Azoarcus olearius: one gene and its partner. The protein of the gene in region 1 interacts with the protein of each later gene in a pairwise test. Links are inferred from orthologs where the notes say so. Each region holds a gene or a part of one and is shown on either strand. Other genes may lie near its edges.

Evidence for each region.
Region 2: the proteins of dqs_RS00530 (region 1) and recJ interact in binary tests that used the Escherichia coli proteins (3 or more experiments, as listed by UniProt). The link is inferred for Azoarcus olearius from one-to-one orthologs.

The regions. Positions count from the first base shown.
Region 1 is NZ_CP016210.1:125,030-136,311, reverse strand. What follows is about bases 4,129-7,290. They hold dqs_RS00530 (DNA topoisomerase III), read left to right. Parts: upstream 4,129-4,503; coding sequence 4,504-7,077; downstream 7,078-7,290. Other genes in these bases: dqs_RS00525 (hydrogen peroxide-inducible genes activator), read right to left, coding at 7,145-7,290; dqs_RS00535 (Smg family protein), read left to right, coding at 4,129-4,392. Also shown: fmt (methionyl-tRNA formyltransferase), read right to left, coding at 14-979; def (peptide deformylase), read right to left, coding at 1,025-1,528; dqs_RS00545 (LysM peptidoglycan-binding domain-containing protein), read left to right, coding at 1,714-2,742; DNA-processing protein DprA, read left to right, coding at 2,746-3,864; more of dqs_RS00535, read left to right, coding at 3,925-4,128; more of dqs_RS00525, read right to left, coding at 7,291-8,083; dqs_RS00520 (TonB-dependent receptor plug domain-containing protein), read left to right, coding at 8,295-10,280; dqs_RS00515 (DegQ family serine endoprotease), read left to right, coding at 10,412-11,282.
Region 2 is NZ_CP016210.1:1,728,464-1,739,583, forward strand. The notes cover bases 174-3,173. They hold recJ (single-stranded-DNA-specific exonuclease RecJ), read right to left. Parts: upstream 2,520-3,173; coding sequence 828-2,519; downstream 174-827. Other genes in these bases: dqs_RS07995 (HAMP domain-containing sensor histidine kinase), read right to left, coding at 174-714; dqs_RS08005 (hypothetical protein), read right to left, coding at 2,516-3,173. In the rest of the region: more of dqs_RS07995, read right to left, coding at 1-173; more of dqs_RS08005, read right to left, coding at 3,174-3,592; dqs_RS08010 (YgiQ family radical SAM protein), read left to right, coding at 3,809-5,938; dqs_RS08015 (hypothetical protein), read right to left, coding at 5,947-6,483; dqs_RS08020 (lipoprotein-releasing ABC transporter permease subunit), read left to right, coding at 6,780-8,036; lipoprotein-releasing ABC transporter ATP-binding protein LolD, read left to right, coding at 8,029-8,736; dqs_RS08030 (DUF2062 domain-containing protein), read right to left, coding at 8,733-9,278; dqs_RS08035 (DNA internalization-related competence protein ComEC/Rec2), read left to right, coding at 9,365-11,120. UniProt on the Escherichia coli protein: Single-stranded-DNA-specific exonuclease.

The DNA of each region.
Region 1 (11,282 bases):
GGTGGCCCCGCTTTCAACCGGCTTGCGCTCCGCCAACCGCGAACCGTTCCCCGGCACAGACCGGGAAGCCGCGCAGGAATTCCCCGGCCGCAAGGCGCCGGCTGCCAGGGCGCTGCAGTTCGCGCAGCCGCAAGGCCTGCGCCCCGCATGCGACCACCACGCCCTCGGCATCCGCCGCCAGCACGGTGCCCGGGGCCGCGTCCGGCGCGGGGACCGCGACGACCTCCGCCGCCCACACCTTGATCACGGTATCGCGCAGGCTGCCCACCGCCACCGGGAAGGGGTTGAAAGCGCGGACCGCGCGCTCGATGTCCGCCGCCGGGCGGGTCCAGTCGATGGCCGCTTCGTCGCGATGGATCTTGTTCGCGTAGGTCACCCCGGCCGCAGGCTGGGGCGTGCGGGACAGGGTGCCGCCGGGCAGCGCCGCGAGGGCCTCGACGATGCATTCGGCACCGAGCGCGGCGAGCTTGTCGTGCAGGGTGCCGGTGGTGTCGTCGGGGCGGATCGGGATCGCCCGCCGCAACAGCATGTCGCCGGTATCGAGCCCTTCGTCCATCTGCATGATGGTGATTCCGGTCTCGGCGTCGCCCGCCTCCACGGCGCGGTGGATGGGGGCGGCACCGCGCCAGCGGGGCAACAGCGAGGCGTGGATGTTGATGCAACCGTAGCGCGGCAGCTGCAGCACCGCCGCGGGCAGGATCAGGCCGTAGGCCGCCACCACCAGCACGTCGGGCTCACAGGCGGCGAGGCGCTGACGCTGTTCATCGGTACGCAGCTTCTCCGGCTGGTCGACGTCCAGCCCGCGCGCCAGCGCAAGCTGCTTGACCGGGCTGGGCGTCAGCTTCATGCCGCGCCCGGCGGGGCGGTCGGGCTGGGTCAGCACCAAGGGCACGGAGTAGCCCGCATCGAGGATGGCGGCGAGTGCGCTGGCAGCGAATTCTGGCGTGCCGGCGAAGGCGACACGGAGCGGAAGGGACATGGGCGGAACCGGGAAAAGCGGGGCGGCGACGGGCGCCGCCGTGGATCAGGCGGTGATGCGCGCCTTCTTGGCCAGCTTGCTCTTGATGCGGCCGAGCTTGAGCGGCGACAGGTACTCGACGAAGACCTTGCCGTCGAGGTGGTCGATTTCGTGCTGGATGCACACCGCGAGCAGGCCTTCGGCAGCCAGTTCGAACGGGTGGCCGTTGCGGTCGAGCGCACGCACCGTGACGCGTTCGGCACGGGTGACCTTTTCGTAAACACCGGGCACCGACAGGCAGCCTTCCTCGCACACCTGCTCGCCGTCGCGTTCGACGATCTGGGGATTGATCAGCGCCATCAGGCCGGACTTGTCCTCGGAGATGTCGATCACGACGACGCGCCGGTGCACGTCCACCTGGGTCGCGGCCAGGCCGATGCCGGGCGCCTCGTACATGGTCTCGGCCATGTCGTCGATCAGCTTGCGTACGTCATCGTCGACCGTGTCGACGGGCGCGGCGCGCCGATGAAGCCGTGGATCGGGGTAGCGCAGGATGGGGAGAAGAGCCATAAATGCTTGCCGGGATAAGCCTTTAAGTGCAGAATTTCAAGCGATTTGACATGCATGCCCACGTGCTGTGCCGGGCAGGGTTCCGACGGCGCTGGGGTGGTTTGCGATCACCCTGTTTCGACCCTTGGCGGCAAAGCGGCGTTCCTGGACGGCGAGAGCCTTCCCGCACTTACCGGAAGCGAGCAATGATCCGAATTATATTCCCACTCCTCGTCAGCATTGCGACCCTGTTTGCCGGCGCCGCCGCGGCCCAGGGCGTCCAGCTTGCGGACGACGCGCCCGACTCCTACACGGTGGTCAAGGGCGACACGCTGTGGGGCATTTCCGGCCGCTTCCTCAAGCAGCCCTGGCGCTGGCCCGAGGTGTGGCGTTTCAACCGCGACCAGATCCGCAATCCGCACCTCATCTATCCCGGCCAGGTGATCCTGCTCGACCGCAGCGGCCCGTGGCTGACGGTCGGCCGCCGGGTCGGCAGCCGCGACGAAAAACTGTTCCCGCAGGTCTATTCCGAAAGCGGTACGCAGCCGGTGCCGAGCATTCCGCTGCATGTCATCGATCCTTTCCTGACCCGCCCGCTGATCGTCGACGGCGCCCGCATCGCCAATTCGGCCACCATCGTCGCCACCGAAACCAGCCGCGTCTATACGGGCACCGGCGACACGGTGTTCGCCAAGAACGTGCGTGAAGGGGTCGACAGCTGGCAGATCTACCGCCCGGCGCGCGCGCTGCACGACCCGGTCACCCAGGAACTGCTCGGCTATGAAGCCGAATACCTCGGGAGCGCCCGCGTCACCGAGCGCGGCAACCCGACCACGCTGGAAATCCTCAACGCCAACGAGGAGATCGGCGTCGGCGACCTGATGGTGCCCAGCGAGCCGCCGTCGGTGTTCTCCTATGCTCCCCATGCGCCCGAGCAGGCCGTGGAAGGGCGCGTCGTGTCGATCTACCGCGGCGTGACCGAAACCGGTCGCCTGCACGTGGTCGCCCTCGGCGCCGGTGCCCAGCAAGGCGTGGAACGTGGCCACGTGCTGGCGCTGTACCGCAATCGTGGCGTGGCTGAATACAAGGACGACCAGGGGCGCGAATCCTTCCAGCTGCCGGAGAAGCGCTATGGCCTGGTGTTCGTGTTCCGCGTCTTCGACCGCATCTCGTACGGCCTGATCATGGAAACCGACGGTCAGGTCAGCATCGGCGACAGCATCCGCAAGCCCTGAGCAGTGCCACCGGGCAAGGATCTGGCCGGCTGGCTGCGGCTGGCACTGGCGCCCGGCCTCGGCCCGGAACGACAGCGCCGGCTGCTCGCCGCCTTCGGGCTGCCGGAGGCCGTGTTCCAGAGCAGCCGCGGCGCGATCGCCAGCGTCGTCGGCAATGAGGCCGCGGACCGGCTGCTGGCACCGCCGGACGGCAAAGCCATCGACGCTGCCCTGGCCTGGGCGGACGAATCCGGCAACCACATCCTCACGCTCGCCGACGCCGACTATCCGCCGGCGCTGCTCGAGATTTCCGACCCGCCCACGCTGCTGTATCTCAAGGGCGAACCCGCACTGCTGCAGCGCCCCGCGCTCGCCGTCGTCGGGGCCCGTTCGGCCACCGCCAACGGTGAAGCCAATGCCGCGGCCTTCGCCCGCGCGCTCGGCGAAGCGGGACTCGTGATCGTCAGCGGACTGGCGGCGGGCATCGATGCAGCAGCCCACCGCGGAGCACTCGCCGCCAGCGGGGGCGCAGGCACCGTGGCGGTGATCGGCACTGGCGCGGATCGCATCTACCCCGCCAGCAACGCCGAGCTTGCGCGCCAGATTGCGCAGGCCGGCGCCATCCTCAGCGAGTTCCCGCTGGGCGCGCCCGCGCTGCGTCACCATTTTCCACGCCGCAACCGCCTCATCGCCGGACTCTCGCTCGGCGTGCTGGTGGTGGAAGCGGCGGTCGGCAGCGGCTCGCTGATCACCGCGCGGCTGGCCACCGAGACCGGCCGCGAGGTGTTCGCGATCCCGGGCTCCATCCACTCGCCGCTGGCGCGCGGCTGTCACCGGCTGATCCGTGACGGCGCCAAGCTGGTCGAAACCGCGGAGGATGTACTGGAAGAGCTGCGCGGACGCTTTTCGCCTGCGCAGCACGCCCCTTCCACCGCCGCCGCGGGGCCGGATTCCGCCCCGCCTCCGCCCGCCGATCCCGCCGCCGCCGTGGTGCTTGCGCTGATCGGCCACGAGCCCGTGGACATCGAGCTTCTGGTGCAGCGCAGCGGCTTGACGGTCGACGCGCTGTACGCCATTCTCCTTCCCATGGAACTGGACGGTCGCATCGGCCGTTGTGCAGGCAGCCGGTTCCAGCGCCTCTAACACTCAAGGCCGAACGCAAGGCGGTCGCCCTGGCGCTGCCGGTCATTCGCGAGGTTTCCTTTGTTCGACATCCTTGTCTATCTCTTCGAGAGCTATATCCACGCCAATGCCTGCCCGGCGTCCGACCAGCTCGCGCGCAAGCTCTCCGCGGCCGGTTTCGAAGACGAGGAAATCAACGAGGCGCTCGACTGGCTGGCGGGGCTGCGCCGTGTCGCGGCCGAAACCCATCCCTGCGTGGCGCCCTCCCGCAGTGCGGTGCGGCTGTATTCCGACTACGAGTGCACCCGCCTCAGCGCCGCCTGCCGGGGTTTCCTCACCTTCCTGGAAGGTGCGGGGGTGCTGGACGCCGTCAGCCGCGAACTGATCGTCGAGCGCGCGGTGGCTTTGAGCAACTTCACGATCACCCTCGGCCGCCTCAAGGTCATCGTGCTGATGGTGCTGTGGCAGCGCGAACAGCCGGTCGACACCCTGATCATCGACGAGCTGCTGTCCTCCGACGACGACGAAGGCGCGCCCCTGCTGCACTGACCCTCGCCGCCATCTGGCTTGCACGGCGGGCGCGCGGCTCTTTATCATCCGCCGCTTCACAACCCTAACGGACGGACAGCCGGAAACGGCCCTCCGCACCTGCCCCCCGGCATGAGCAAGCAACTGATCATCGCGGAGAAGCCCTCCGTCGCGCAGGACATCGCCCGTGCGCTGGGCGGCTTCACCAAGGAGAAGGACTACTTCGAGTCCGACGATTACGTGTTGTCGTCGGCCGTCGGCCACCTTCTCGAGCTTGCCGTCCCCGAGGAATTCGAGGTCAAGCGCGGCAAATGGACCTTCGCCCACCTGCCGGTGATTCCGCCGCATTTCGCGCTGAAGCCGATCGAAAAGACGGACGACCGCCTGAAACTGCTGACCCGGCTGATCAAGCGCAAGGACGTCACCGGCCTGATCAACGCCTGTGACGCGGGCCGCGAAGGCGAGCTGATCTTCAACTTCATCGCCCAGCACGCGGGCACCAACAAGCCGATGCAGCGGCTGTGGCTGCAGTCGATGACGCCGGCGGCGATCCGCGACGGCTTTGCCCACCTGCGCGCCGCACGCGACGTCGAAGGCTTGCGCAATGCCGCGATCTGCCGCGCCGAGTCCGACTGGCTGATCGGCATCAACGGCACCCGCGCGATGACCGCGTTCAACTCCAAGACCGGCGGCTTCCACCTCACCACGGTCGGTCGGGTGCAGACACCCACGCTCGCCATCGTGGTCGAGCGCGAGGACAAGATCCGCAAATTCAAGCCGCGCGACTACTGGGAGCTGGAAGCCACCTTCGGCTGCGCCGCCGGCGAGTACACCGGGCGCTGGCTGGACGAGAACTTCAGGAAGCCCGAAGGCGACGAACACGCCAACGCCCACCGGCTGTGGGACAAGGCCAGGGCGGAAGCCATCCGCGCGAAGTGCGAGGGCAAACCGGGCGTCGTCACCGAGGAAGCCAAACCCTCCACCCAGCTCTCGCCGCTGCTGTTCGACCTCACCAGCTTGCAGCGCGAAGCCAACGGCCGCTTCGGCTTCTCCGCCCGCGTCACGCTGCAGCTGGCGCAGGCGCTGTACGAAAAGCACAAGGTGCTGACCTATCCGCGTACCGACGCGCGCGCGCTGCCCGAGGACTACCTCGGCACCGTGAAGGACGTGATGGCCGGCCTGCCCGACACCTACGCGCCCTTCGCCAACGAGATCGCCAAGCAGGGCTGGGTCAGGCCCAACAAGCGCATCTTCAATAACGCCAAGATCTCCGACCACTTCGCGATCATCCCCACCGGGACGCTGCCGAAGAGCCTGTCGGAAGCCGAGCACAAGATCTACGACCTGGTGACCCGCCGCTTCCTGTCGGTGTTCTACCCGGCCGCCGAATACCAGATCACCACCCGCATCACCCGCGTCGAGGGCGAAGCCTTCAAGACCGAGGGCAAGGTGCTGGTCAACGCCGGCTGGCTGGCGGTGTATGGCAAGGAGGCTGCGAACGAGGACGGTGAGGGCAAGGAAGCCGGCAAGGACAGCGGGCGCCAGCTGGTGGCGGTCAAGCCGGGCGAGACGGTGTCCACCGACGATATCCTGGTCAAGGCGCTGCAGACCAAGCCGCCGGCCCGCTTCAACGAAGCCACGCTGCTGTCGGCAATGGAAGGCGCCGGCAAGATGGTGGACGACGAGGAACTGCGCGCGGCAATGGCGGAACGCGGCCTCGGCACCCCGGCCACGCGGGCGCAGATCATCGAAGGTCTGATCGCCGAGCAGTACATCCACCGCGAAGGCCGCGAGCTGATCCCCAGCGCCAAGGCCTTCTCGCTGATCACGCTGCTGACCGGCCTCGGCGTCAATGCGCTGACTTCGCCCGAACTCACCGGCGGCTGGGAATACAAGCTGTCGCGCATGGAACGCGGCGAACTCTCGCGCGAAGCCTTCATGCACGAGATCGCCGAGATGGCGCGCGAGGTGGTGGAACGCGCCAAACGCTACGAATCGGACACCGTGCCGGGCGACTTCGTCACGCTGAAGACGCCGTGCCCGAAGTGCGGCGGCACCGTGAAGGAGAATTACAAGAAGTTCGCCTGCCAGGCCTGCGACTGGAGCACCTGGAAGATCGTCGCCGGGCGCCAGTTCGAGATCGACGAGATCGAGACCCTGCTGCGCGACGGCAAGGTCGGCCCGCTGCTCGGCTTCCGCAACAAGATGGGGCGGCTGTTCAACGCCGAGATCAAGCTCAACGACGACAAGCAGCCGGAGTTCGACTTCGGTCAGCCCAAGGAAGGCGAGGAAGGCGGCGAAGCGGTCGATTTCTCCGGCCAGCAGTCCATCGGCGCCTGCCCCAAGTGCGGCGCCAACGTGTTCGAGCACGGCCTCGCCTATGTCTGCGAGAAGTCCGTCGGCCCCGGCAAGAACTGCGACTTCCGCTCCGGCAAGATCATCCTGCAGCAACCGATCGAACGCGAGCAGATGGCCAAGCTGCTGACCGACGGCAAGACTGATCTGCTGAAGGGTTTCGTGTCGGCACGCACGCGGCGCAAGTTCTCCGCCTTCCTGGTGCGCGGCAAAGATGGCAAGGTCGGCTTCGAGTTCGAGGCCAAGACCCCCAAGGCGGGCGGCAAGAGCACGCCCGCCAAGGCCGCGGCCAACGAGGAAACAGGCAAGCCCGCGCCCCGCAAGCGCGCGGGTGGCAAGACCGCCGGCTGAGTTTTCGCCGCGGTGCAGCCAGCAAAACGGCCCGTGAGGGCCGTTTTGCGTGTTGGAGGATCCGACCTCAGGCCGCTTCCACCGCGGGCACCCGCCCGATCGGCCGCACGCCGGGAAGTTCGCTTTCCAGGATGGCGGTACGCAGGATGTCGATCGCGCCGCTGCGGGGATAGGTGACGCGCCAGGCCAGCGCCACGCGGCGCGATGGCTCGGGGGCGGTGAAGGGACGCACGGCAACCAGCGGATTCTGGATCGTGAGTTCGTCCGCCGCCGAACTCGGCAGCACCGTCACCCCCAGCCCGGTGGCCACCATATGCCGGATCGTCTCCAGCGAGCTGCCTTCCAGCGTGCGTTGCAGGCCGCCGACGTTGCGGCAGTGCGGGCACACTTCCAGCACCTGCTCGCGGAAGCAGTTGCCCGAGCCGAGCAGCAGCAGCTGGTCTTCGGCAAGATGCTCGGGGTCGATGCTGTCCAACGCGGTCCACGGATGGGCCGCCGGCAGCAGCACGCGAAACGGCTCGTCGTACACCGGCTGCGCGACGATGCCCGCCTCCTCGAACGGCAGGCTGATGATGATCACGTCGAGTTCGCCGCGCTTGAGCGCTTCGGCCAGCCGCGTGGTGTAGTTCTCCTGGATGATCAGCGGCATTCGCGGCGCCAGCTGGTGCACCCGCGGAATCAGCCGCGGCAGCAGGTAGGGGCCGATGGTGTAGATCACCCCCACCCGCAGCGGTCCCGCCAGCGGGTCCTTGCCGGCGGCGGCGATCTCGTGGATCTGGCTGGCCTCGACCAGCACCTTTTCCGCCTGCGCGACGATGCGGCGGCCCGTCTCGGTGATCTTCACTTCCGAGGCGCTGCGCTCGAACAGCGCGATGCCCAGCTCGTCCTCGACCTTCTTGATCGCCACCGACAGCGTCGGCTGCGAGACGTGGCATTTTTCGGCGGCACGGCCGAAATGGCGTTCGTGGGCGAGCGCGACGAGGTAGCGGAGATCGGTCAGGGTCATGGATTCGAGGACGGCGCGGATGCCGCCCGGGCGGTAAGCGACCTGTCGATGTTACCCCGACCGCGCCGCCACCGCTCAAGCCGGCGCGCGGGGTTATACTTTCGCCAGTAAACCAACATCATGAGAACCCGCGGCCAGGATGTATCGTCGAACCTGTGACACACGCGTCCTGCCGGTCGTTCTCGCCTGCCTCGCCCTCGGCGGGGGTGCCATGTCGGCGCATGCCGAAGAGGGCTACTTCGAAACCCTGCCGGTCGTGCTCAGCGTGTCCAGGCTGCCCCAGGCCATGGAAGACACGCCCGGCGCCGTCACGGTCATCGACAGCGAACTGATCGCCGCCACCGGTTACCGCGACCTCGCGCGCCTGTTCCGGCTCGTTCCGGGCATGCAGGTCGGGCAGGAGCGCGCCAACCATCACTGGGTCACCTACCACGGGCTGGGGTCCGACTATCCCAACCAGATGCAGGTGCTGGTCGATGGGCGCTCGGTGTATTCGCCCTACTTCTTCGGCGGTGCGGATTGGGGGTCGCTGCCGATCGCGCTCGAAGACATCGACCGCATCGAGGTCGTGCGCGGCTCGGATTCGGCCGCCTACGGCTCCAACGCCTTCCTCGGCGTGGTCAATATCCTCACCCGCCACACCGGGGCCGAAACCGGCAACTCGGTGTCCTTGCGCGGCGGCACCAACGGCATCGCGGACGCGACCGGACGCGCGGTACTCCACGACGGTGCGATGGGCCTGCGGGTCACCGCACAGCACATCGAAGACCGCGGCATGGCCGATCTGCACGACAGCCAGCGCATCGACGTGCTGAACCTGCGTGCCGACCTGCGCGTGAGCGCGGTGGATGAAGTGACCGTCACCGCCGGCATGAGCAGCGGCGCGCGCTCGGCCGGTTACGAGGGCACCCAGTTCGACGTCGTCGCCCCGCGTACCGCCCGCCACGAGGACGGCGCGGTGCACCTGAAATGGCGCCGCACGCTGAGCCCCGACGACGAATGGTCGCTGTCGTGGTACCGCAACCGCGAGCAGTCGCGCGAAGACTGGCTGCTCGATTCGCACAAGAACCTGCGCCCCGAGGTGGCCTACCTGCGCAATCTCCCGCGGCTGGTCGTCACTGTCGACAACGACCGCGACAGCCTGCGCGACAACATCGAGTTCAGCCAGCGACTGCGCCCGCTGGACGACCTGCGTTTGTTGTGGGGCACCGAATGGCGCCGCGACTGGCTGCGCGCGCCGATGCTGTTCTACGGCGGCGACTCGCACAGCCAGCAGGAATGGCGGCTGTTCGGCAATGCCGAATGGCGGATGGCGCCACGCTGGCTGTGGAACATCGGCGCGATGGCCGAGCAGATCGAGGGCGACCGGCTGCGCCTCGCGCCGCGGGTGTTCCTCAACTGGCAGCCCAGCCCGACCCAGACCTGGCGCGCCGGCTATTCGCGCGCCTGGCGCCAGCCGACGCTGTTCGAGCGCTCGGCGGACATCCGCGTGGTGCATCCGCAGCTCGGGCTGATCATGCTCGACCACCTGCCCAATCCGGACATCCGGCCGCAGCGCATCGACGCGTGGGAGGTCGGTTTCCTCGGCCAGCTGCCGCAACAGGGCAGTTTCGACCTGCGCCTGTTCCACGAGCGCATCGAGGACTTCATCGTGCGGCGCGCGGTCGACCCCGCCGAACTGCCGGACAACGACATCCAGCGCGCGGCCGGCGCCACGCGCTGGGTGAACAGCGGTGACGGCGTACGCCTGGTGGGCCTGGAATACCAGCTGCGCACGCGCCCCTGGTCCGGCGGCCAGCTCGTGCTCAGCCACTCACTGATCCGCGCCCATAGCGACGACGACGCGGTGCGCCGCAGCGTGGCCCCCTACACCGCCAGCCTCACCTGGCTGCAGCGCTACGGCCCGTGGCAATCCACGCTGAGCCTGCTGCGCATGGGCGCAAGCGACTCCGGCAGCGGCTACGTGCCGGGCTACCGCTACAAGGTGCCGGCCTATACCACGCTGGACTGGAGCATCGCGCGCACGCTGCAGGTGGGCCCCAACCCGGTGGAGCTGCGGCTCACCGGCATCAACCTGCTCGGCAAGCACCAGGAACTGGTGCTGCGCCCGCTGCAGTCCATGCCCGGCTACGGCGACGACCGCCCGGCCAACGAACTCGATCGCCAGCTCCATCTGTCGGTCCGCGTCGGATTCTGAACGCCGCCGCGGTGTTGATTTTGCAGCGCCCGCCCCGATCTATGCCGGGCTTGCGTCCGGGAACGCACGGCCCGGCCGCGGCGTCCACCCACGCATCCCGTCCCACACGTTTCCGCCACAGGATACCGTCCATGCGCCACCCGCTTGCCGTGACCGCCCTTGCGCTCAGCCTCGCCGGCTGGATTCCCGCCGCTTCGCTGTCCTCCTCCGCCCACGCCGCGCTGTTCGGCGACAGTTCGCCCGCCTCCAATCGCTATGGCCTGCCGGACTTCGGCGACCTGGTCGAGCAGGTCGGCCCGGCGGTGGTCAACATCAGCGTGGTACAGCAGCAAGCCGGCGGCGACGGCGGGCTGGCCAACGATCCCTTCTACGACTTCCTGCGCCGCTTCGGCGTACCCACGCCGGAGATGCCCGGCCAGGGCGCGCCGCGGATCAGCCGCGGCATCGGCTCTGGCTTCATCGTCAGCGCCGACGGCTATGTGCTGACCAACGCCCACGTGGTGGGCGAGTCCGGGGCCGAAGTCACGGTCACGCTGGTGGACAAGCGTGAATTCAAGGCCAGGGTGGTGGGGACGGACAAACGCACCGACGTCGCGGTGATCAAGATCGACGCGCGCAACCTGCCGACGGTGAAGATCGGCGATGCCGAACGCTCGCGCGTCGGCGAATGGGTGATCGCGGTCGGCTCGCCCTTCGGCTTCGATCACTCGGTGACCGCCGGCATCATCTCCGCCAAGGCGCGGCGGTTGCCCGACGAGAACTACGTGCCTTTCCTGCAGACCGACGTCGCGATCAACCCCGGCAACTCGGGCGGGCCGCTGTTCAACCTGGGCGGCGAGGTCATCGGCATCAACTCGCAGATCTACTCGCGTTCGGGCGGCTTCATGGGGATCTCGTTCGCAATCCCGATCGACGTCGCGATGAAGGTCAAGGACCAGCTGGTGACGCATGGCCGGGTGCAGCGCGGCCGCCTCGGCATCGCCATCCAGGGCGTGGACAAGG
Region 2 (11,120 bases), 1.6 Mb from region 1 along the record:
CTCGCCGATGCGGCGGAATTCGCGCAGTTCGAACTCGGGCAGGCGCACCGCGGTGTCGCCGGCTTCGAGCTGGCCGATGGCGGCGAGGATGCGGTCGGCCGGGCGCAGCGCACGCCGCACCGGGGCGATCAGCGCGGCCGCGAGCGCGGCCAGTGCCGCCCACGCCAGCGCCAGCAGGCCGAGTACGCCGAGCCAGCCGGAGAGTTCGGCCGCCCAGTAGGGCGACACCCGGATCTCGCCGACGCTGACGCCGGGCGGGCGCAGCAGCGCATAGCGGGCGCTGCCGGCGTCCCCCGCGAGCGCCGCCAGCCAGCCGGCGGGCGTAGCGGTGCCGGCCAGCGGCGGCGTGGGCGCGACGCAGTCCTGCGCGATCACCCGGCCCCACAGGTCTTCGACCTCGACGCAGAAGGCCAGCCGGCGCGCGAGCGGTGCGAGCACGCCGAGGTCGGTGGCGATCTGCTCGCGGTTGAAGGGATCGGCCAGCCGCGGCTGATCCTGGTTGAGCAATTGCTGCACGATGGCGCCGGTGGGCGCGAGGTCCGTGAGCGCTTGGTGGTGGCCGCGCCAGCCGTGGGCGGCGAGCGCCAGCAGCGAGGCGGCGAGGCCGAACACCAACAGCCGCAGCAGCAGCGCGCGTTGCAGGTCGAAGGCGGCGGCGCTGGCGGTGGGGCGGAAGGGATGCGTCGCGGAGGCGGCGGAGCGCAGCGGATTCATCGAAAGCGCGGGGCGGAAAGGCAGCACGGGGCCGCCATCTTCCCGCCCCAGCATTCCGAATGGAAGCAGGCGGCGGCGCGGCGGGCAATTTGCCCGTGACGCCGGCCGGGCGCTCAGGCCGCTTCGAAGTGCTCCAGCATCAGCTGTACGTTGCTGACGCCGTTGTATTCGTTGATGGCCAGCCGGTAGGCGGCGCGGATGGTGTCCGGCGCGCCGTCGGCGAAGTTGAACTGGATGGCGTCGTAGCGCGCCCCCTGCTTGCCGAGTTCGAGCTTGAGGTGGCGGTCCTTGAGGATGCGCTGGCGCTCGACGCGGAAGACGTCGTCGAACACCGGCGCCGGAAAGCCCTGGCCCCAGATCTCCTTTTCCAGCAGGCGGGCGGATTCCAGGCTGAGATAGCCGGCCTCCAGCGCGCCATCGGTTTCGATGCGCCGTTGCAGCGCGGCCGGTTCGACCAGCCCGGCCACCACTTCCTCGAACACGCTGCTGAAACGGTCGAAATCCGCCTCGCGGATGGTGAGGCCGGCCGCCATCGCGTGGCCGCCGAAGCGCACGATGAGGTCGGGGTGCTGCTTGGTGACGAGGTCGAGCGCGTCGCGCAGGTGCAGGCCGGCAATCGAACGGCCGGAACCCTTGAGTTCGCCGTCATTGCCGCGCGCGAAGGCGATGGTCGGGCGGTGCAGCTTTTCCTTGATGCGACCGGCGACGATGCCGATCACGCCCTGGTGCCAGTCGGGCTCGAACAGCGCGATGCTGGCGCTGGCGCCGGGATCGAAACCTTCCAGCCGCAGCGCGGCTTCTTCCTGCATGCCGGCCTCGATGCTGCGGCGCTCGCGGTTGAGCTTGTCGAGTTCCTGGGCGATGTTGAGCGCGCGGCCGGGATCGTCGGTGATCAGGCATTCGATGCCCAGGCTCATGTCCGACAGCCGGCCGGCGGCATTCAGGCGCGGGCCGACGGCAAAGCCGAGGTCGAAGGTGTTGGCGCGCGCCGGCTCACGGCCGGCGGCGGCGAACAGCGCGCGGATGCCCGGCTGCATGCGGCCGGCGCGCATGCGCTGCAGGCCCTGGGCGACCAGGATGCGGTTGTTGTGGTCGAGCTTGACGACGTCGGCCACGGTGCCGAGCGCCACCAGGTCGAGCAGCTCGGCGAGGTTGGGTTCCTGGCCGGCGGCAAAAGCGCCGCGTTCGCGCAGCTCCGCGCGCAGCGCGAGCATGGTGTAGAACATCGCGCCCACGCCGGCCAGCGCCTTGCTGGGGAAGTCGCAGCCGGGCTGGTTGGGGTTCACGATCACGTCGGCGTCGGGCAGCACGTCGCCCGGCAGGTGGTGGTCGGTGATGATCGTCGCCATGCCGTGGGCGCGCGCGGCGGCGATGCCTTCGACGCTGGCGATGCCGTTGTCCACCGTGATCAGTACGTCCGGCTCCAGCCGCGCAGCGATCTCCACCATCGCCGGGGTGAGGCCGTAGCCCAGGGTGACGCGGTCCGGCACTAGGTAATGCACGTCGGCGCCGAAGGCGCGTAGCGCGCGCACACCGACGGCGCAGGCGGTGGCGCCGTCGCAGTCGTAATCAGCGACGATCACCATGCGCGCGCCGGCTTCGATCGCGTCGGCCAGCAGCTGCGCCGCCTCGGCGGTGCCGGTGAGTGCCTGCGGCGGCAACAGCGCCTTCAGCGAGGTGTCGAGGTCGCTGCTGCGGGCGATGCCACGCGCGGCATAGAGGCGGGCCAGCAGCGGGTGGATGCCGGCGTCCATCAGGGCGGCGGCGGCGCGCTGCGGGACGGCGCGGGGGTGGATCTGGATCATGGGTGTCCGTGTTCGGTGTGCATTGCGCCGGGGGGCGCTTCCGGCCGTTGGGGCGGCGGCACGATCTGCTTGAGCAGGGCGTCGAGCGCTTGCGGCTTGCGCCAGAACTTCCAGCGCTGGCCGGCGCGCACGTCCAGTTCAAAGCCGGCGCGGTCGCCGGGTGCGGTGATGCGCAGCCTGTGCAGCTTGCCGCCGGGCAGCGCTGCGAGCGGGGCGAACCAGTCGCGCTCCAGCCCGGCGAGCGCCTCGCGCCAGCTGTCGAGGTCGAGCTGCAGCGCGGGGCGCTGCAGCGCATCCAGCACCACCAGCGTGTCGCCAGCGAGTCCGGCCGCGGTGCGCGGCGGCTGCGGCGTGAGCCCGGCAAGGCGGGCGAGGCCGACGCTCAGCGGGTCGGCGGCGAGCACCGTGGGGCAGGGCGCGGTGGCGCGCTCGGGCAGCCGGCCGGGGCCCCAGAACCACAGGCTGTTGAGGCTGCGCAGGCCGCGGTCTTCACGCGCCTGGTTGAGCGCGTGGTTGTGCAGCACGATCTGCACTTCGTTCATTGTGCGCTGCCACAGACGGGCGTCGCGGCCTTCCGGCAGGAAGTGGGCGATCGGGCGGCCGACGACATCGGTGAGCGGAAACAGCGCGGCCTCGGTCGGCGCCGCCAGCTTCAGATACCAGCGTCGCGGCGCCGGCGCCTCGAAGCGGCCGATGTCGGCGAAGCTGTCGTTGAGCGCGGCGAGCAGGGCGTCCGCGTCCTGCTGGTCGATTTCGCTGTCGTCCAGTTCGGTGAGCAGCAGGTGTTCGCGCGCGAACTGCAGGTGCACCGGGTCGGCGCACAGCCAGTCGTGCCCGGCGTGTTGTTCCGCCCCGTCCTGCTCGCCCAGCCGGCGCAGTGCCGCGTATGGCAGGGCATCACTGTGCAGCCCGAACAGGCGGGCGAGGGCCGCGTCGCTGGAACGTTCGGTGAGCGCAGTGCGTTCTCCAAGGCCCAGCAGCCGTTCCAGGCCCGGAAGCGCAAGGCTGCCGCTCGGCGCGGTGGCGTGCGGCGTGGGCCAGATCAGGCCGGGGATGACGAGATGGATCTGCATGGTGGGTGGCGGTGCGGAGCGGGCCGCAGTCTAGCACGCGCCGATCCCCGCACAGCCCCGCCAAGGGCCCGCGGGGCCAATAACCCCACAGGAAAAAGGTCAGATATTTCCGGGGCTTGGGCGCTACCGCGGGCTACAATGGCGGGCATCATGAATGCAGTTCCCTCGATTCTGCCGGCCGGTGTTCCGTCGCGCCGGCCAGCCCCTTTTCTGCCGATGTCGCGCGCCGAGATGGGCACGCTGGGCTGGGATGCCTGCGACGTCGTCCTGGTGACCGGCGACGCCTACATCGACCACCCGAGCTTCGGCATGGCCCTGGTCGGCCGCCTGCTCGAAGCCCACGGCTTTCGCGTCGGCATCATCAGCCAGCCGGACTGGCACTCGGCCGAGCCCTTCCGCGCGCTCGGCAAGCCGCGGCTGTACTTCGGCATCACCGCCGGCAACATGGATTCGATGGTCAACCGCTACACCTCCGACCGCAAGATCCGCTCCGACGACGCCTACACGCCCAACGCCGAGGCCAACAAGCGGCCAGACCGCGCGCTCACGGTCTACGCCCAGCGCGCCCGCGAAGCCTATCCCGACGCCAATGTGGTGATCGGCAGCATCGAGGCCTCGCTGCGCCGTATCGCCCACTACGACTACTGGTCGGACAAGGTGCGGCGTTCGGTGCTGCCCGATTCCAAGGCCGACATCCTGCTGTTCGGCAATGCCGAGCGCGCGCTGGTGGCGCTGACCCAGCGGCTGGCGGCGGGCGAACCGATCGAGTCCATCCGCGACCTGCGCGGCACCGCCTTCATGGCCAGGCCGGGCTGGCGGCCGGAAGGCTGGGTGGAGATCGATTCGCTCGCGCTCGACAAGCCGGGCCGCATCGACAGCCATGCCGACCCCTACGCGATGGAACCGCAAGGCAGTGCGCTGCAGCCCGCGGCTGATGGCGCCCAGCCGGTGCGCATCGTGCCGGCGGCCGAGCGTGTCGCCGCCCGCCGCGCCGCGCGCCAGCACACCGTGGTGCGGCTGCCGGCCTACGAGGCGGTCAAGGACGACGCGGTGCTGTACGCCCACGCCTCGCGGGTGTTCCACCTCGAATCCAACCCCGGCAACGCGCGTGCGCTGGTACAGCGCCACGGCGAGGGGCCGGGCGCGCGCGAGGTCTGGCTGAACCCGCCGCCGATTCCGCTCTCCACGCCGGAGATGGACTTCGTCTACGGCCTGCCCTATGCGCGCCAGCCGCATCCGGCCTACAAGGGCGCGCGCATTCCGGCCTGGGACATGATCAAGTTCTCGGTGAACATCATGCGCGGCTGCTTCGGCGGCTGTACCTTCTGCTCGATCACCGAGCACGAGGGCCGCATCATCCAGAGCCGCTCGGAACAATCCATCCTGCGCGAGATCGAGGAGATCCGCGACAAGTCGCCGGACTTCAAGGGCCACATCTCCGACCTCGGCGGCCCCACCGCCAACATGTACCGGATGGCGTGCAAGGACCCGAAGATCGAGCAGTCCTGTCGCCGGCTGTCCTGCGTCTATCCCGGCATCTGCGAAAACCTCGGCACCGACCACGGTCCGCTGATCCAGATCTACCGCAAGGCGCGCGCGCTGCCCGGCATCAAGCGCATCACCATCGGCTCCGGCCTGCGTTACGACCTCGCGGTGCGCTCGCCGGAGTACGTGAAGGAACTGGTGACCCACCACGTCAGCGGCCTGTTGAAGATCGCGCCCGAGCATAGCGAGGAAGGCCCGCTCTCCAAGATGATGAAGCCGGGCATGGGTGCCTACGAAGCCTTCCGCAAGCTGTTCGAGAAGTACTCGAAGGAAGCCGGCAAGAAGCAGCATCTGGTGCCCTACTTCATCGCCGCCCACCCCGGCACCACCGACGAGGACATGCTCAACCTCGCGCTGTGGCTGAAGGCCAACGACTTCCGGCTGGATCAGGTGCAGACCTTCCTGCCGACGCCGATGGCGCTGGCGACCGCGATGTACCACAGCCGCAAGAATCCGCTGAAGAAGGTGAGCGCGGAGTCCGAAGCGGTGGACACCGTGCGCACCGGCAAGCTGCGCCGCCTGCACAAGGCCTTCCTGCGCTGGCACGACCCGGAGAACTGGCCGATCCTGCGCGAAGCGCTGCTGCGCATGGGGCGCGCGGATCTGATCGGCAACGGCCCCAACTGTCTGGTGCCGCGCCATCAGCCGGCGGGGGTGGTTTCGCCCGTCCGCCGTCCCGAGCAGCAGGCGCGAACGGGCGCAGGTGCGGCAGCGCGTGACGGACGACGGGCCCCAGGGCGTCCGGCGGGCCCCTCCGGGGCGCCGCGGGGCGCGCGGCCGGCGCCGCGCCGCCCGCGCTGAAGCGACCCTCAGAACAGCGGCAGCCGATCTGCCCGGTAGCGTGGCCGCGGCGTGAAGCCGGCGGTCAGCAGCGAGGGCATCATCACCTTGCCGGCACGGTGGGCGCGGGCGAAAGCCCGCAGTTGGGTGTGAAGCGGGGTGGAAGGATCGTCGTCAGGCAGCGTATCCGGCACGTCCATCCGGCTCACCAGTTCGCTCGCCAGGCGCGCGAAGCCCAGGTGCAGGTCGAGGCGCTGCAGGTGGCTTTCCATGAAGCGCAGGAATTCGACCAGCACCATCAGGCCGAGCAGGGCCGTGGTCACGTACAGCGGCAGCAGGCTGGGCGCGGCCACTGCTTCGCCGCTGGCGAGCACCAGCCGGTTGAGGCCGAAACTTGCACCGAGCACCGATACCAGTAATACCGCACTGCGGCCGAAGAGCCTTCGGCGCCGTTCCGCTTCGCGCGCCTGCATGCGCTGCAGCAGGTCGGTCAGGGTGAGGTATTCGTCTTCGCTGCCGTTGAACCAGGCGGGGCGGGCAGCCGCCGGAGTGGCTCGATGGTGCATGATGAAGCCTCCTTTTTTTGTTGCGCGGGAAATCTTCTTGTCATTCGAAAAACCGGCTTTATAAGGGTATTCATAGCACCCCAAAATGGGCAGTCAAGAAGGTCTGAATGCGAACGGCATCATGCCGTGACAATTTCCACATCCGCGCGGACCGTCTCGCCGGCGAGCTGTGAGAACCCCGGCTTCGCCGCGCTGCGCATCGTTGCAAAAAATCGGGGGAGCGCGCTCCCCAGCCGGCGGCTTCCCCGGCACAATGCCGGGCTTGCCGAATCCGGCCCTTATCCGCGCTATCCCTGATGCACTACGAATTGCTCGTTGGCCTGCGCTACACCCGCTCGCGTAAGCGCGCGCAGGGGCGTAACCGCTTCATCTCGTTCATCTCGCTGGTGTCCATGCTCGGCATCGCGCTTGGCGTGGCGGCGCTGATCGTCGTGCTGTCGGTGATGAACGGCTTCCAGGAGGAACTGCGCACCCGCATCCTCGGCGTCGCGTCGCATGTGCTGGTGCAGGGCGTGGAGGGCGAACTCGCTTCCTGGCAGCAGGTGGCGGAAGATGCGGCACGCCATCCCGCCGTCAAGGCCGCCGCGCCCTTCGTGCAGGAGCAGGGCATGCTTTCGTTCGACGAGGTGGTGCGCGGCACGCTGGTGCGCGGGGTGATTCCCGCCACCGAGGACAAGGTGGCCGACTTCGGCCGCTACATGAAGGCGGGCGCGCTGGAAGCGCTGGCGCCGGGCCGCTTCGGCATTGTGCTCGGTCGCGATCTCGCGCTGAGCCTGCGCGTGCAACTGGGCGACAAGGTGACGCTGATCGCGCCGCAGGGGCTGGTGACGCCCGCTGCGGTGCTGCCGCGGGTCAAGCAGTTCGAGGTGGTAGGCATTTTCGAGGCCGGCATGTACGAGTACGACTCCGGCCTGGCGCTGGTGCACATCGCCGATGCGCAGGCGCTCTACCGCATGGGCGACGCGGTCACCGGCGTGCGCCTGAAGCTCGACGACCTGTTCGCCGCGCCGCGGGTGGCGCGCGAACTGGCGGGCATGCTGGAAGCGCCGAACGCCTTCGTTACCGACTGGACCCGGAGCCACGCCAACTTCTTCCGCGCCGTCGCGCTGGAGAAGACCATGATGACGCTGATCCTCTTCCTCATCGTCGGCGTCGCGGCCTTCAACATCGTTTCCACGCTGGTGATGGCGGTGCAGGAAAAGTACGCCGACATCGCCATCCTGCGCACGCTGGGCGCAAGCCCCGGCTCGATCATGGCGATCTTCGTGCTGCAGGGATCCATCATCGGCCTCGTCGGTCTGCTGGCGGGCGTGGCAGGCGGACTGGCGATCGCGCACAACCTCGACGTGGTGATCCCCGCGCTGGAGGCCGTTACCGGTGCCACGCTGTGGAACAAGGAAATCTATTACATCAACGAACTGCCCTCGAAGGTGCTGATGAGCGACGTGGTCACCATCCTCACGGTCTCGTTCTCGCTGACGCTGCTCGCCGCGCTCTACCCGAGCTGGCGGGCGTCCAAGGTGAATCCGGCGGAGGCCCTGCGCTATGAGTGACACCACGCTGACGACGGTGCTGGCCTGCGAAGGCCTGCAGAAGCAGTTTCGGGAAGGGGCGGACGCGGTCCGTGTGCTCGGCGGCGGCAATGGCGGCCCGGCGGGCGTGAGCCTCGCGGTCGAGCGCGGGGAACGCGTCGCGATCGTCGGCGCTTCGGGTTCGGGCAAGAGCACCCTGTTGCACCTGCTGGGCGGGCTGGACATTCCCACCGCCGGCACCGTGAAGCTGATGGGACAGGACTTCTCCCGCCTCTCGGATGCCGCGCGCGGCGCGCTGCGCAACGAGGCGCTCGGCTTCGTGTATCAGTTCCATCATCTGCTGCCGGAATTCTCGGCACTCGAAAACGTGGCGATGCCGCTCTACATCCGGCGCATGTCAAAGGCGGAGGCGGACGCCCAGGCGGCGGAGATGCTGCGCGAAGTGGGGCTGGCGCACCGGCTCGATCACGCGCCCGGCGAGCTTTCCGGCGGCGAGCGCCAGCGCGCTGCGATTGCGCGTGCGCTGGTCACCCGGCCCGCCTGCGTGCTGGCCGACGAGCCGACCGGCAACCTCGACCGCCGCACCGCGGAGGCGGTGTTCGAACTGATGCTGTCGCTCAACGAGCGCCACGCCACCAGCTTCGTGATCGTCACCCACGACGAGGCGCTCGCGCGGCGCGCCCAGCGCACCTTGCGGCTGCAGGACGGCGTACTGGTTTAGTCGTGCGTGCGGCGGCGCGCCGCGCGCCGCCGCCAGTGGCGGATCAGCCACCAGCGCCAGCCGGCCTTGACCCCCATGTAGCCCGCCACCGACAGGATGGCGGCGAGCAGTACCAGGCCGAGCGCGAGGGGCTTGCCCAGCGCCACCATCCAGTCGCCCAGCGCGGAAATCCAGGTGCCGATGCCCATGCCCGCCAGCTCTGGCGGGGCGGCGAAGGCGTGCTCGCCCCCCATGACCCAGGCGCCGAGGTTGAAAGCGAGGATGTAGAGCGGCACCAGCGTGAGCGGGTTGGTGTACAGCGTGGTCAGCAACGCCAGCGGCAGGTTCACCCGCAGCAGCACGCATAGCAGCGCCGCTGCCGGCATCTGGAACGGCCCGGGAATCAGCCCGCAGAACAGGCCCACCGCCACCGCGCCGGCGGCGGAGTGGCGGTTGAGGTGCCACAGGCGAGGGTGCAGCAGCGAGTTCGCGAACGGCCGCAGCCAGCGGTTCTCGCTCACCGTGTCGTGCTTCGGCAGGAATTGCTTGAGTATCTTGCGCATGGATTTGCCCCGATTCTAGCCCAGCGCGGGCGCCGCCCACGCTTGCCTCGTTGTTCATCCCGTTGGCATGATCGCGGATTATGCGAATGTCAATTTTCATGTTTGCGCTCGGAACCGCGGCGCTGCAGCTTCAACCCGAACTGCCGACGGCCGTCACAGTGGTTTGGGTGGCCGCAGCGCTTGCCGCCGCGGTGGGCCTGGCGGCAGTGCTGCGCGGCAGAGGGCGCGCCGCCCGCCTGAGCCTGATGGCGGCCGCCGCACTCGCCGGCTTCATCGGCGCCGCGCTGCGCGCCGACGACCGCCTGGCGGACGTCTTGCCGATGGCGTGGGAAGGGCGGGACGTGCCGATGGTGGGGGTGATCGACGACCTGCCGCAGTCCTTTGGCGAAGGGGTGCGTTTCACGCTCGCGGTTGAGTCCGCCGAGGGGCCGGTGCCGTCGCGGGTGCAGGTGTCGTGGTATCGGGGCCGCGACGACGACAGCCCGCTGCCGCGGCTTCTCCCGGGCGAACGCTGGGCATTCACACTGCGGCTGAAGCGGCCGCACGGATTCGTGAATCCGGCGGGATTCGATTACGAAGCCTGGCTGCTGGAGCGCGGCGTGCGCGCGACCGGCTACGTGCGGGCGCAGCCCGCGCCACGCCGCCTGCACGAAGACGCCGGCGGGTGGATGACCAGGGTGCATCGCGTGCGTGCCGCGGTTCGCGACCGCTTTCTCGCGGCGCTGGGAGAGGCGCCCTACGCCGGCATCCTGGTTGCGCTTGCGGTGGGCGACCAGCGCGCAATTCCGGCCGAGCAGTGGGAGGTCTTCCGGCGCACCGGCATCGCCCACCTGGTGTCGATTTCCGGCATGCACATCTCCTTGATCGCGCTGCTCGCCGGCGGCCTCGTCAATCTGTTGTGGCGGCGTGTACCGGCGCTGGTGTTGCGCTTGCCGGCACGCAAGGCGGGCGTGCTCGCCGGCCTCGCGGCGGCCTTGGGCTATGGTCTGCTTGCGGGCATGGGCATCCCTGTGCAGCGCGCGGCGATCATGCTCAGCATGGCCGCCATCGCGCTGATGCTCGGGCGCGAGGTGGCGCCCAGCCGGGTGCTTGCGCTCGCGGTGCTGGGCGTGCTGCTGGTCGACCCGTGGGCGGTGCTGGCTGCCGGGTTCTGGCTGTCGTTCGGGGCGGTCGGGGCGATCCTCGTGCTCGCCGGCGGGCGGATCGGTCCGGCGGCGCGCTGGAGCGCGGCGGTGCGCCTCCAGCTTGGCATCACGCTGGCCACCGTACCGCTGCTGGTGGCGCTGTTCCATTCGTTTCCGCTGGTTTCCCCGCTGGCCAATGCGGTGGCGATTCCGCTCGTCAGTTTCGTCGTCACGCCCCTGGCCCTGCTGGCGATGGTCCTGCCGTGGGACCTGCTGCTGGAGGCCGCGCATTGGGTGACGGCCCGCGTGATGGACTGGTCGGTGCTGCTCGCCGATCTTCCCTTCGCGCTGTGGCGTCAGGCGGCCGCGCCGGGCTGGGCGCTCGCGGCGGGCGCGGTGGGCGCCTGGATGTGGCTGTTGCCGCGCCCGCTGCCGGGGCGTGCCGGCGCGCTGCTGATGGTGGGGCTGCTGCTCGGATGGCAGCCGCCGCGCCCCGCGCCCGGCAGCTTTCGCGCGACGGTGCTCGACGTCGGCAACGGCTTGGCAGTGCACGTGCAGACGGCTACCCACGATCTGCTCTACGACGCCGGGCCGCCCTATGGTCCCTTGTCGGACGCCGGCGAGCGCGTCGTGCTGCCGTATCTGGCAGCGAATGGCGTGGCGCGGCTCGATGCGCTGGTGCTGTCGCACGACGACGCGGATCATTCCGGTGGCGCCG